One region of the Cupriavidus sp. 01L43 genome, then DNA from elsewhere that is predicted to be linked to it. Evidence: predicted binding sites of a transcription regulator. Region 1 holds the regulator's gene; each other region holds the start of a gene.
The links. Region 1 encodes FNR, which switches genes on or off when oxygen is low (the NO sensors DNR and NnrR bind a similar motif). Its sites were predicted from a motif close to TTGATNNNNATCAA; they were not measured.
Positions count from the first base shown of each region.

Region 2: a site for FNR is predicted at 2,160-2,173, ahead of AC1DP9_RS21985 (DASS family sodium-coupled anion symporter). Genes of this name have one in related genera too.
Region 3: a site for FNR is predicted at 3,086-3,099, ahead of AC1DP9_RS03700 (cbb3-type cytochrome c oxidase subunit I). Genes of this name have one in related genera too.

Region 1 is NZ_JBFTSH010000018.1:81,219-85,717, reverse strand. It holds gene scpB (SMC-Scp complex subunit ScpB) at 1-376, opposite strand, end outside; gene AC1DP9_RS23435 (sulfite exporter TauE/SafE family protein) at 1,013-1,771, opposite strand; gene fnr (fumarate/nitrate reduction transcriptional regulator Fnr) at 1,856-2,581, shown strand; gene AC1DP9_RS23425 (hypothetical protein) at 2,610-2,855, opposite strand; gene AC1DP9_RS23420 (hypothetical protein) at 2,852-3,079, opposite strand; gene ccoG (cytochrome c oxidase accessory protein CcoG) at 3,120-4,499, opposite strand, start outside.
Region 2 is NZ_JBFTSH010000016.1:990-5,488, reverse strand. It holds gene AC1DP9_RS21995 (acetate/propionate family kinase) at 1-1,219, shown strand, start outside; gene AC1DP9_RS21990 (tyrosine-protein phosphatase) at 1,238-1,999, opposite strand; gene AC1DP9_RS21985 (DASS family sodium-coupled anion symporter) at 2,290-3,801, shown strand; gene AC1DP9_RS21980 (transglycosylase domain-containing protein) at 3,910-4,499, shown strand, end outside.
Region 3 is NZ_JBFTSH010000002.1:127,238-131,736, forward strand. It holds gene AC1DP9_RS03690 (c-type cytochrome) at 1-588, opposite strand, end outside; gene AC1DP9_RS03695 (cbb3-type cytochrome c oxidase subunit II) at 632-1,234, opposite strand; gene AC1DP9_RS03700 (cbb3-type cytochrome c oxidase subunit I) at 1,238-2,854, opposite strand; gene pdxR (MocR-like pyridoxine biosynthesis transcription factor PdxR) at 3,178-4,499, shown strand, end outside.

The DNA of each region.
Region 1 (4,499 bases):
CGAGCTTCTTGACCACGTCGGTGCTGACCGTCACGCCGCGAATTTCCTCGATATCGCCGCGCGTCACGGGCTGGCGATAGGCGATGATGGCCAGCGTCTCCATCACCGCGCGCGAATACTTGGGCGGCTTTTCCGGGTTGAGCCGGTCGAGGAACTCGCGCATCTCGGGCCGGCTCTGGAAACGCCAGCCGCTGGCCAGGGCCACGAGTTCCACACCGCGTTGCTGCCAGTCCTGTCGCAATTCGCCCAACAGGGCGCGGATGGTGTCGGCGCCGACATCGTCGGCGAAAAGACGGCGGAGATCGTTGACGCGCAGGGGCTCCTGCGCACAAATCAGCGCGGTCTCGAGGACGATCTTCGCCTCTTGGGTATTCATGTGATTGTGTGCAGCCTGTCTTTGCACCTGCTCCCGGACGAATCCCGGAGCACTGGAGATTTCGGATACAGCGGTACCGATGCCACCGCCATCTCATTGCGCAGCCAACTCGCAGCCTGTCGCAGCCCAGGCAGCCAAGCGGTGCACTTCGTTCTTTTGCATCGATTTGCCGGGTCGTTCCGGCAGGAGATCGTCCGCATCCGGCTGGCTTCGCCGGMAGTCGAACCTCTTGCGTCGCGCTCTCGCCTTTACCCTCGCAGGCGGAACCCTTCCCCTTGGAGCGGACATTCGCCAGGACAATCAGATTGCCAAGGCGGCAAGAAAAAACGGATATCGGCCCGGACAAGCTTCGTCCTGCGCCTGCGCCACCACTCCACAAGGCCGACCGGCCTTTTAAACCAGATCTTTTGAACCGGATGCACTGTGGGGACGGATCCGGCAAGCCAATGCTGCCTCGGACCCATGGACACGCATCCCAGATCAGGGATGCCGGCCCGGCGACGCCAGGGAATTACGTGGCGCGATACCGTGGTTCTCGCGATTGTATGGCATTCCCGCCCCCCTCCGCAACCCGCCCGCCGCCCGGCGTGGCGAATGGCACGAACCGGGGCGGCCTGTCCGCCGCCCGGAATCGTCCTAGAACACCACGCAGAACCCATGCGCAGCCAGCGTCTCCGGGAGCCAGACCGCCCGCGCCACGCCCACGATGCCGAAGCCGATGATCAGCACGCCCGCCACGGTCCGGACCGCCGGCCGGCGCGACACATGGCGCACATAGCCCGACAACCCCGAAATCACCAGCAGGTTTGGCAGCGTTCCCAACCCAAAGACGAGCAGAACCAGCGCGCCCGACGCCGCATTGCCGGCCAGCAACGCCATTGCGAGTGCCCCATAGACCATCCCGCACGGCACGATCCCCCAGGCGAGTCCCAGACCGAAGCGCCGCAGCAGCGGCGCATGCCGGGCCAGGCCGGCAGGCAGCCTGATACCGAGCGCGCCCATGCGACCTACCACCCCTTGGGCCATGCGCACCGCGAACGCCTCCAGGCGCGCCGCACGCATGGTGCGCCCACGCAACAGCCAGAAGCCCGACATCACCAGCATCGCTCCGCCTGCGCCATAGAGCCATCGCTGCACAGGCAGATAGTCCTGCTTCCATACGGTGGCGCCGACGGCACCCACCACCGCCCCCAGCAACGCGTAGGTGGTCAGGCGGCCGGCGTGCATCGCCAGCAATTCCACGAGCCAGCCGCGCGGCGAGCGATGGATCGTCACCGGCACGCACACCGCCGCGCGCTGCTCGGCCGCCATCGCAATGCCGCCACACATCGCAGCACAGTGGACGCCACCAAACAACGCAACGATAAAAACGCTGAAAAGCACACCAAATGGCAACGGTCCCTCGCTTCCGCGTCACTTCACGCGGTAAAATTGATCTGTCGCGCCCTCGCTGCAATGCGCATCACCAAGAGCCCTCAATTGCTTACCTCCATACCCGTCACCGAGATCTCGCCCCGCTGCTCTACGTGCGGGATGGGCCAGCTTTGTCTGCCGGTAGGCATGTCGCACCAGGACCTCCTGAAGATGGACACGCTCGTGCAGGAACGCGTGCGCGTGCACAAGGGCGAAACGCTTTACCGCATGGGCGATCCGCTCACCGCCGTCTATGCCGTGCGTTTCGGCACGCTCAAGACGCACGTGACGCTCGAAGACGGCCGCTCGCAGATCACCGGCTTCCATCTGCCCGGCGAGATGGTCGGTATGGATGGCCTCGGCGAAATGCAGCATGCTTCCGATGCCACGGCCCTCGAGGATGCCGAAGTCTGCGTCGTACGCTTCAACGACTTGCAGGCGCTCTCGTCTGACCTGCCCTCGCTGCAAACCCAGTTCCTGCGCTTGATGAGCAAGGAGATTTCGCAGGACCAGGTGATGCTGATGACGTTGGGTTCGATGCGGGCCGAGGAGCGGCTTGCCGCGTTCCTCGTCAATCTTTCCGATCGCCTGTCGGCGCGTGGCTACTCGTCGAGCGAGTTCGTGTTGCGCATGAGCCGCGAGGAGATCGGCAGTTATCTTGGCCTGAAACTCGAAACCGTCAGCCGCCTGTTCTCTCGTTTTGCCGAGGCGGGCCTGATCCAGATCCGCCAGCGCCACGTCAAGCTCATCGACATGGCCGGCATCAAGCAGATCTACAACCGCTCCTGCTAAGGCCGGCTCGCCGGCGGCGGTGCACTCGCTACTCGAGTTCATCGGTATCGCTGAGCGGCGTTGGCATGGTGTAGAGCGTCAGGCCGCTCGACAAGGCGCAGAACAGCCACGCCAGCAGGAATCCCACGGTATAGATCGCCTCACGCGACGCGTCGACCGGATGACCGAAGAAGCTCAGGTCACTGGGATCGACAATCGAGAACACCGTTGCCGTGGCCACGCCGCCCATCAGGAACGCTGGCCACATCACCCACATCAGCCAGCGTAGTCTCATGGCCGCCTCGCCGTGTCATTGACATGGGCGTCGGCATGCACGGCGGACCCATCCAGCTTCTCCACCACCAGCCCATGCCGCGCGGCATCGCGCACCGGCACGTCGGCGTGGGTATTGGCGAGCCAGATCGTCACACCACAGCCGATCATCGCCAGCAGCGGTCCGCTCATCAGCAGCCACGGCCACGGTTCCTTCCACCACGGCTTGACTTGTTGCGCTGTCATTGCCTACTCCTTGCGTCGAATATTTCCTGAATGACCTGTCCTACAGGCCGCGCGGCACGATGAAACTGGTCGCTTCCTGGATCTGCGCGCGTCCGCGTGCGTCGTCCATACCCTCCCCCGTGACCGTGATACGGATCTTGTGCGTGCCCTGCGGCGCGTGGTCGATCGGGATACGGATCCGCACCGGCAACAGCCGGTTCGACGTAGGCGCCAGCGTTTCTGCCGACTTGTCATACTCGATGGTCAACCCTTGCAGCTCCGCGCTCGTCGCCTGTACCCGGACGCGCATCGGCGTCTCGGTCGTATTGATCAGTTGCAGCCGGTACACGTTCTCGATCCAACGACCTTCGACCTCGCGGCCCAACGCGCCACGGTCGCGGATGACATCGACCTTGAGCGGCGTGCGCATCGCCAGCGACCCGATGAAGCCCCCCACCAGCGCCGACCAGATCACCGCGTAGACAATCGTCCGTGTGCGGAACAGGCGCTTGCGCGCCGCGACTGCCGACAGGCCCTTGCGCATCGCGTTCTCAGAGGTGTAGCGGATCAGGCCACGCGGATAGGCCATCTTGTCCATGACCTGGTTACAGGCGTCGATGCAGGCACCGCAGCCGATGCACTCGTATTGCAATCCGTCACGGATGTCGATCCCGGTCGGGCAGACCTGCACGCAGATGCTGCAATTGACGCAATCGCCAATGCCGGCGGTGTGCCGGTCCGTCTTGCGCGAGCGGCTGCCGCGCGGCTCGCCACGGCCTACGTCATAGGTCACCACGAAGGTATCGCGGTCGACCATCACGCTCTGGAAACGCGCATACGGGCACATGTACTTGCACACCTGCTCGCGCATGAAGCCGGCGTTGCCCCAGGTGGCGAAGGCATAGAACAGCATCCAGAACGACTGCCACGGCCCCAGCGAGAGGTCGATCACCTGCCCGCCCAGCTCGCGGATCGGCGAGAAATAGCCGACGAACGTGAAGCCGGTCCACAGGGCGATCACCACCCAGAGCGTGTGCTTGGTCGCCTTGAGCCGCAGCTTGCGCAGGCTCCACGGGTCGCCGTCCAGCCGGATGCGGGCGATGCGATCGCCTTCCACGCGTCGCTCGATCCACATGAAGATTTCTGTGTAGACGGTCTGTGGACACGCGTAGCCACAGAACAGCCGGCCCGCGATGGCGGTGAACAGGAACAGGGCGAGCGCCGAGATGACAAGCAGGACCGCGAGGTAGATCACGTCCTGCGGCCACAGCACGAGGCCGAAGATATAGAACTTGCGCGCGCCGAGGTCGAACAGCACCGCCTGGCGGTCGTTCCATTGCAGCCACGGGGCGCCGTAGTAGACCAGCTGGGTGAGGATGACGAGCCAGACGCGCCAGCTCGAGAAGGCGCCCGTGACCGAGCGCGGATAGATCTTGCGCCG
Region 2 (4,499 bases), on a different contig from region 1:
TACCGTCCATCCCGTGATCCTCGTTGTCAACGCCGGGTCATCGAGCGTGAAGGTTTCCATCTACGTGGTGCCCGAGTCGGCGCATCACAATGTCGATATCCAGCCCGAACTGGCCGCGCACGGGCAGATCGAGGGCATCGGCGTGGCGCCGCGCCTGACCGCGCGCATGGCCGATGGCCGCGTCGTGGCCGATGAGCAGTTTCCCGTGGAGCAGGTGGCCGACCACGATGCCGCCTTCCGCCTGATTCGGCTGACGCTGAGCGTGGGCCTGCGCGATACGCCACCGGTGGCGGTCGGCCATCGCGTGGTGCATGGCGGCGCAGACTTCGCCGATGCGGTGGCGATCGACGACAACGTGATCGAGCGGCTGGAGGCCCTCGTCCCGCTCGCCCCGCTCCACCAGCCGCATAACCTGACCGCGATCCGTGCGGTGCGCGCCGCCGTGCCGGAGCTGCTGCAGGTGGCCTGCTTCGACACCGCCTTTCACGCCGGCCACGACCCGCTCGCGCAGTTGATGGCGCTGCCGTACGAGTACTACGAGCGCGGCATCCGCCGCTATGGCTTCCACGGGCTGTCTTATGCGTATATCGCGCGACGGCTGCGGCAGGTGGCGCCGGATCTGGCCGAGGGCCGTGTCATCGTGGCGCATCTCGGCAACGGCGCCAGCCTCTGCGCGATGCGCGAGGGCCGGAGTGTGGAATCGACAATGGGACTGACCGCGCTGGATGGCATGCCGATGGGCACGCGCTGCGGCAATATCGATCCGGGCGCGGTGCTGTGGCTCGCCGCGCAAGGCATGGAAGCCGATGCGATCCAGGCCATGCTGTACGGCCAGTCGGGGCTCAAGGGGATTTCCGGCATCAGCAGCGACATGCGCGTGCTGCTGGCCAGCAACGAGCCGCGTGCGGTGCTGGCGGTGAACTTCTACGCCTATCGCGCCGCGCAGGAGATCGGCAAGCTGGCCGTCACGCTGGGCGGGCTCGATACGCTGGTGTTCACGGCAGGCATCGGTGCGAACTCCGCCGAGGTGCGTGCGCGCATCTGCGCCTACCTCGACGGGCTGTTCGGCGTCCGCCTTGACGAGCAGGCCAATGCCGCCAACACCCAGCGCGTGAGCCGCGACGACAGCCGCGTGCCCGTGCTGGTGCTGCCGACCGACGAGGAAGGCATGATTGCGCTCTCCACCGCGCGCATCCTGCGCGAGCGCGGCGGACTGTAGTAGCGGCGGCGGCCGGGCTCAGGCTTCGAGATAGTGGCCGCGCAGGCGGTCGATATCGACGCGAAGCCCATCGGCCAGATAGGCCTCCAGGCCGCCGTGCGCCTGCTCGATGGCGGCGATCGACGCCTCCAGGTATTCCGGCCGCACCTCGAGCAACGGCATGATGACGTCGGGCGGCACGCCCAGCGCCTCGGTCCGCGCGAGGATCGCCTCGTTGAAGCGGCGGTTCCAGTGGTTGGACTCGAGGTAGTTGGCGACGATGTCGTCCCGCGCCACGCCAAGCGCGGACAGCAGCAGCAGCGACGCAAAGCCGGTGCGGTCCTTGCCGGCAGTGCAGTGGTAGTACAGCGTGCCGCCTGTCTCCGCATTGCGCAGGAAGCCACCGAACGCGTCGCGATAGCGCACCGGGAAATCGCGGTAGACATCGACCATGAAGGCATGGACCTGCGCCGGCGTGCTGTCACGCAGACGCGGCATCAGCACGTCCATCGCCATGCTGCCCTCCAGCACCGGCACGGGAATCCAGCGGAAGCGCTCACCGAAGGCGGCCTCCTGTGGGGACTTCTCGCCAGTCGAGCGGAAGTCGATGACCATGTCGAGGCCCAGCGCATGCAGGCGATCCAGGTCCGCCACGCTGGCCAGCGCAGGATTGCCGCTGCGAAAGAGCTTGCCGTGACGCACGCGGCGCCCATGCGCGCCGACGAGGCCACCGAGGTCACGTGCGTTGCTGATGGTCTCCAGCGGCAGGCACGGACGGATGTGTGTTGCGTGAGTCACCATGTCGGTGTCCGGTTAAGGGTGATCGAAGGGTTTTCAACATCGTCCCCAATTATTTCAGATCGAGGACACGCGGCGCCATCGGGAATCGCCCAATGTCCGCAATCCGTTGCGCCGCCGTGACGCACCGTGTGTCGCCCCCGATGCCTGATCTTGCAGAGGCTTGATCCTGGACAAATCGCGCTGACGCGGTGCCTTGGCATGGGCAGGCACGCTTCTCATAATGCGTGGGTCGACCGCGGCGACCCTGCGTGACGACCGCGTCGACAGGCTCATCCACTTAGGAAGTCAAGATGCCTGACCCGCATATCTCTGCTGCACCCGCCGCCGCCATGTCGGCGCCCGTCACCCCCAAGGTGACCCTCCACTGGGGCTTGTACCTCGCCCTCGCCGTGCTCGCCGCGGTACTCCTGATACCTACGCCCGAAGGGCTTCCCATCGCCGGGCAGCGCATGCTCGCCATCCTCGCCTTCGCCGTGGTCGTGTGGATCACCGAGGCGGTGACCTACGAGACCAGCGCGATCATGATCACCTCGCTGATGGCGGGCCTGATCGGCTTCGCGCCGACGGTGGCCGATCCCACGGTCAACTACGGCACCTCGCGCGCGCTGGGCATGGCGCTGGCCGGCTTCTCGAACACGGCGCTCGCGCTGGTGGCGGCCGCGCTGTTCATCTCGGCCGCGATGACCGTGACGGGGCTCGACCGGCGCATCGCGCTGGTCACGCTCTCCGCCATCGGCACCAGCACGCGCCGCATCCTCATCGGCACCATCGCGGTCACGATCATCCTCAGCCTGGTCGTACCCAGCGCCACCGCGCGCAGCGCCTGCACGGTGCCGATCATGATGGGCGTGATTGCCGCGTTCGGCGTGGACAAAAAGTCCAATACCGCCGCCGGCATCATGATCATGGTGGCGATGGCCACCAGCGTGTGGAACGTCGGCATCCAGACCGCCGCCGCGCAGAACCTGCTGACCGCCGGCTTCATGGACAAGCTGCTCGGGGAGCGCGTGACCTGGCTGCAATGGCTGATCGCCGGCGCGCCGTGGGCGCTCGTCATGTCGGCGGTGCTCTATTTCCTCGTGCGCTGGCTGCTGCCGCCCGAAACCGATGCGATTGCCGGCGGTAAGGAAGCCGTGCAGCGCGAACTGGCCGCGCTCGGGCCGATGACCGGCCCGCAGAAGCGTCTCGCCGCCGTCGCCATCGGCCTGCTGGTGTTCTGGGCGACCGAGGGCAAGCTGCACAGCTTCGACACCGCGACGATCACCTTCGTCGGCCTGGTAATCCTGATGCTGCCGCGCTTTGGCGTGATGGACTGGAAGACCATGCAGGCGCGCACGCCGTGGGGCACGCTGATCGTATTCGGCGTCGGCATCAGCCTTGGCACCGCGCTGCTGACCACGCAGGCCGGCCAGTGGCTCGGCAAGTTCGTGGTCACGCATTCCGGCCTTGCCGACCATGGCGTGCTGATGGTCTTCGCGGTGCTGTCCGCGTTCCTGATCCTGATCCATCTGGGGTTCGCCAGCGCCACCGCGCTGACCGCCGCGCTGCTGCCCATCCTGATCTCGGTGCTCCAGACGCTGCCGGGCGACATCAACAAGGTCGGCATGACCATGCTGCTCGGCTTCACGGTCAGCTTCGGCTTCATCCTGCCGATCAACGCGCCGCAGAACATGGTCTGCCTCGGCACGGACACCTTCAACGGCCGACAGTTCGCCCGCGTGGGCATTCCGCTGACGATCATCGGCTATGGCCTGATGCTGCTGTTCGCGGCCACGTACTGGCGCTGGCTCGGCTGGGTCTGACCGCCGTCCCCGCCAACAAGACGCCCCCATCACGAAACCCGTGCTCGAATTAAGGCGGGCGATCGGCAATTTCCGAATCGTCATCGGACCCATGGCAAAATATGCGCCATGCAACGCCTCTGGTCCGCCTTCGTCAAACTCGTCCTGCTCGCCGTACTCGGCGGTGCGTTGCTCATCGCCTTCGCCGTACTGGTGGCCGACCGCCAGCTACCGTCGCTCGACTCCCTGACCGCGTTCCGCAAGACGCCGGACTATGTCGAGCTACGCCAGTTCCCGCCGGCGCTGCGCGAGGCGGTGGTGGCCATCGAGGATGACCGATTCTATCTCCATGACGGCGTGGACTACGTCGGCGTGATGCGGGCCGGCATCGCCAATCTGTCGGACGACCTCTCCCAAGGCGCGTCCACCATCACCATGCAGGTGGCGCGCAACTTCTTCCTGTCGCGCCAGAAGACCTACACGCGCAAGCTCTACGAAGTGCTGATGGCCTACCGCATCGAGCGCGCGCTGACCAAGGACGAGATCCTTGAGATCTATCTGAACAAGATCTACCTGGGCCAGGGCGCCTATGGCTTCGACGAGGCCGCCCAGACCTACTTCGCCAAGCCCGTGGCCCAGCTCTCGCTGGCCGAATGCGCGATGCTGGCCGGCCTGCCCAAGGCGCCATCGGCCAACAATCCCGTGGTCAACCCGCGCCG
Region 3 (4,499 bases), on a different contig from region 1:
CGCGTCACCATCGAACGGCGCCGCCATGGCGGCCGTCTGGGTGCGTGCGGCGGCGACGGCTTCCGCCGTTACCGGGCCAGCGGTATTGCCCCACTGGCTGCGCACATGGGTCAGCACCGCGGCAATTTCGGCATCGGACAACTGGTCCGCGAAGGCCGGCATCGCCCCGTTGTAGGCCGTGCCCTTGACGGTCAGCTTGCCGGTCACGCCGCGCAGCACGATGGAGGCCAGCCGCGCCTCCTGCCCCACCACCCACTCCGAGCCCGCCAGCGGCGGGAACACGCCCGGCAAACCCTGCCCGGTGGCCTGATGGCAGGCCACGCAACGGGCCTGGAACACCGCCGCGCCATCCACGGTGCCGCCGCCGGCGCCCTTCGGCTTGCCTTTCAGGTCCGCCAGGGTGCGGCTGTCGCCCAGCGACGAGGGCTGGTCGCTTTCGGACGTCACGATATAGAACGCCCCCCACGCCACCAGCGCGGCCACCATGGCCAGCACGTAGCGGGGAATCGGCGCGCGGTTCTCGTGCGGATCGGCATTCTCGCGGGCACGCGCCGCGGCGGCCTGACGTTCTTCCGATGGATCTGCCATCTGTTTCCTCTGCGGATGCTTATCGGGTGCTTATCGCGGGTGCTTATCGCGGGTTCGACTCGCTACCTTCGGGCGGCAACACCGCCCCGGTGCGGTTCAGCGACTGGAGATAGGCCACCAGGTCAGACGCGGCGGCGGTCGGCACCACCACCTTGCCCGGCGGTGCGTAGCCCGGGGGCAGCGTCACCGGCTTGTCGCCCGGCTCCGGCGCGTCCTTCACATCGAACAAGTACGGGTAGCTGGGCATGATGCTGCCGCTCACGTAGGCACGCGGCTGGTACAGGTGCCCGAGGTGCCAGTCGGCGCCGGGCTGGCGCACGCCGATGTTCATCAGGTCCGGCCCGGTGCGCATGGTGCCCAGCAGGTGCGGCTTGTCGTAGTAGTAGTCGCCGGCCACGGCCACGCGACCCCAGCCGCGCTTGGCGTCCGGCGCGTAGGAACTGTCGCGCGGCTGCTGGGAATGGCAGTAGATGCAGCCGTTGGCGATATAGACCTCCCGCCCGCGCAGCTGCGCGGCGGTATAGGGCTTGGTGCCTTCGGTGGGCTTGACGTCCTGGAGTTGCAGATACGGCAGGACGACCAGCGCGCTGGTGGCCAGCGCCAGCATGGTCATGCCCCCCGCCAGCAGGGCGCTTTCATTGTTCACGGTTCAGACTCCCTCGGCAGGTTTTTGGCCCGACTGGCCCGTTTTGCGCAGGCGGCCCTGGTGGAACAGCGCCGGGCGGTCACGATTCGGCCCGAAGCCGAAGACCGCGCAGACGAAGTTCGTCACGAAGAACAGGTGGCCCGTCAGCATCATTGCCCCGCCCAGCGAGCGGGCGCGCAGGTACGGCAGGGTCACGGCGACCGAGTCCATGAACGGGCGCGCCGCGTCCAGCATGGCCAGCCCCTGCAGCCAGCCGCCAATGCTCAGGAAGACGAAATAGATGCCGATGCCGCCCGCCGCGAGCCAGAAGTGCATGTAGATCATCCAGCGGTACGGCCATTCGCGGCCGGTCACGCGCGGCACGATGAAGTACAGCGCGCCGAAGAAGGCGAAGCTGACGAACGCATACAGCCCCAGGTGGGCGTGGGCCACGGTGTAGTGCGTGAAGTGGGCCACGCGGCTCACCGTGCGCAGCGCCTCGAACGAGCCCTGGATGGAACTCAGCGTGTACATCATCCCGCCGAAGGTGATGAAACGCAGCGTCGGCGAGTCGATCAGCCGGCGGAAGTTGCCGCGCAGCGTCTGGTGCTGGTTGATGGAGAACGCGACCACCGGAATCAGCATCATCATGCTCTGCACGATGGATAGCGTAATCAGCCACCCCGGCACCGGCCCGCCCACGAGGTGGTGGCCGCCCACCTGCCCGTAGAAGAACGCCAGCGCCCAGAAACCCAGCAGCGAGAGCCCGTACGACCGGACCGGCTGGCCGATGATCTTGGGCAGGAAATAGTAGATGGAAGCCAGCGCCAGCGGCGTGTAGAACAGCCCCAGCACGTTGTGGCCGAACCACCAGTTCATGGTGGCCTGCTCTACGCCGAAGTGCACGCCCGGCACGTTCGCCACCAGGAACAGCACCGGGAACCAGAACAGCGCGCAGCCCATGTACCAGACCGACACGTAGAGGTGATCCACCTTCCGGTTGACCAGCGTCAGCACCAGCGGCAACCCCACGAAGGCGCCGCCGATCACGAACAGGATGTCCACCTGCCAGGGAATCTCGAGCCACTCCAGCCCATCGGAAATCCCCGCGCCGATGCTGCCGATGCCGGCAATCAGCCCCGCATTCCACACCGCCGCCCCCAGCACCGCCCAACGGGCGCCGACCAGCGCCGTCTTGAGCAGCCGGGGCAGCAGGAACAGGGCGATGGCCAGCCCGGCCATCGGCGCCCAGCCGTAGGCCACGGCGTTCAGGTGGATGGTGCGGATGCGGCCAAAGGACAGCCAGGGCACGCTGGCGAGCAGGTCCGGTTCGTGCAGCTTGATCGAGGCGGTGAGCCCGGCCATCGACGCCACCACCAGCCACACCATGGCGCAGCAGATGAACAGGAACACGACTGGCGCGGAAGATGCATCGGCGGCATCGCGGGAGGGATCGTCCAGCCCGGGCGTCAGGTGCGCCGAGGCAGGATCCTCGGGGTGCCCGGTCTCGCCGTCGGCAAAGATCACCCGCGCGGCAGCTGGCGAAGTATCGAACAGGCCCTTCTGCATGCTCCAGATAAAGGCCGCCAGCGCGATCACGGAAAGCAGGAACGCGGAGAGCAGAATGGCGATGGTATTCATGGCATTGCCGGCAGGCATGAGATGAGTCCTGCGCAGATTACGCACGGGGCGGATAGGCGCCCATAGCCACTTCCTGCGTTTTTTGGGTGACCACCGCCGCCTCAGGTTGCAGGCGCGATACGCGCAGGGGGCGCGCAGCGGGTACTGAATCGAGGCACCGATGAGAGCCCGCCCCCTGGAGAGCGCCGCGCCGGACCCCGCCCCCGCAGCGTGGTTTTTTGTCGAATTACCTTAAATTGCATCAAGGATGCAACTTAACTAGAATGGCGGCAGCGCCTGCCTGCGCGCGGTTTTCCGACCGATGACTCGCCCCCGCCCCCATCATGAACGTCCACTTGAGCATTGAAGGCCGCCACGGCCTGGCCAGTCAGATTTATCGCCAGTTGCGCGCCGGTATTCTCGACGGCCGGCTGGCCGCTGGAGAGCGGCTCCCGTCGACGCGCGACCTTGCCACGCAACTCGGTGTTTCCCGAAAGACAACACTCGATGTCTTCGAACGGCTCACCGCCGAGGGCTATCTGCGCTCGCGCACCGGCGAGGGCACCTTCGTGGCGGCGGCCATGACGCGGCGCGGCAACCTGCCCACGCACGCCACGGCCTTGCAGCCGGCCGACGCGCTCTGGGAATCGATGCCGGACGCGCTGCCGATCCGCCAGGAGGGCGTCTCCCCGCAGTACGACTTCATGGGCGGCGTGACCGAAAAGCGGCTGTTTCCGTTCGACCAGTGGCGCCGCTGCGTGAGCCATGCGATACGCGTGCAGGCGCGCGTGCCGGCAGGCTACCGGGATCCGGCCGGCGAGCCGGAACTACGGCTGGCGGTGTCGCGCTACCTGGCCTTCAGCCGCGCCGTGGTCAGCAACTGGCACGACGTGATCATGACCCAGGGCGCCCAGCAGGCGCTGACCCTGCTGGCGCGGGTGGTGCTGCGGCCCGGCGACGTGGTGGCCATGGAGGACCCCGGCTATCCGCCCGCCCGCATGAGCTTTACGGCGGCGGGCGCCCGGGTGGTGCCGGTACCGGTGGATGCGGATGGCATCGTGGTCAGCGCCCTGCCCGCGGACGCCCGCATCATCTATGTCACCCCCTCGCACCAGTTCCCGCTCGGCATGCCGATGAGCCTGGAGCGCCGGCTGGCGCTGCTCGACTGGGCGCAGCGGCGCGGCGCGCTGGTGGTGGAGGACGACTACGACGGGGAATTTCGCTTCGAGGGCCGGCCGATGGACTCGCTCAAGAGCCTCGACCATGACGACGTGGTCGCCTATGTCGGCACATTCTCGAAGACTATTTTTCCGGAACTGCGCATCGGCTACGTGATTCCGCCCGCCCCGCTGGCGCAGGCGCTGTGCCGGGCCAAGCAGACCAGCGACTGGCATAGCTGCACCCTCACCCAGACCGCGCTGGCCAAGTTCATGCTCGACGGCTATTTCGCCAAGCACCTGCGGCGCATGCACAAGGAGTACGCGGCGCGGCGCGCGGCGCTGCTGCGCTGGCTCGATCTCGACCTGTCGCCCTGGCTGGCCCCGCTGCCGGCGTCGGCCGGCATCCACCTCGTGGCCGAAATCCGTCCGGTCGGCCTGAAACAGGCTGACGAAGCCGCCTTTATCGCCCGGGCCGGGGCGGCGTCGATCGGGCTCTACGGCGTCAG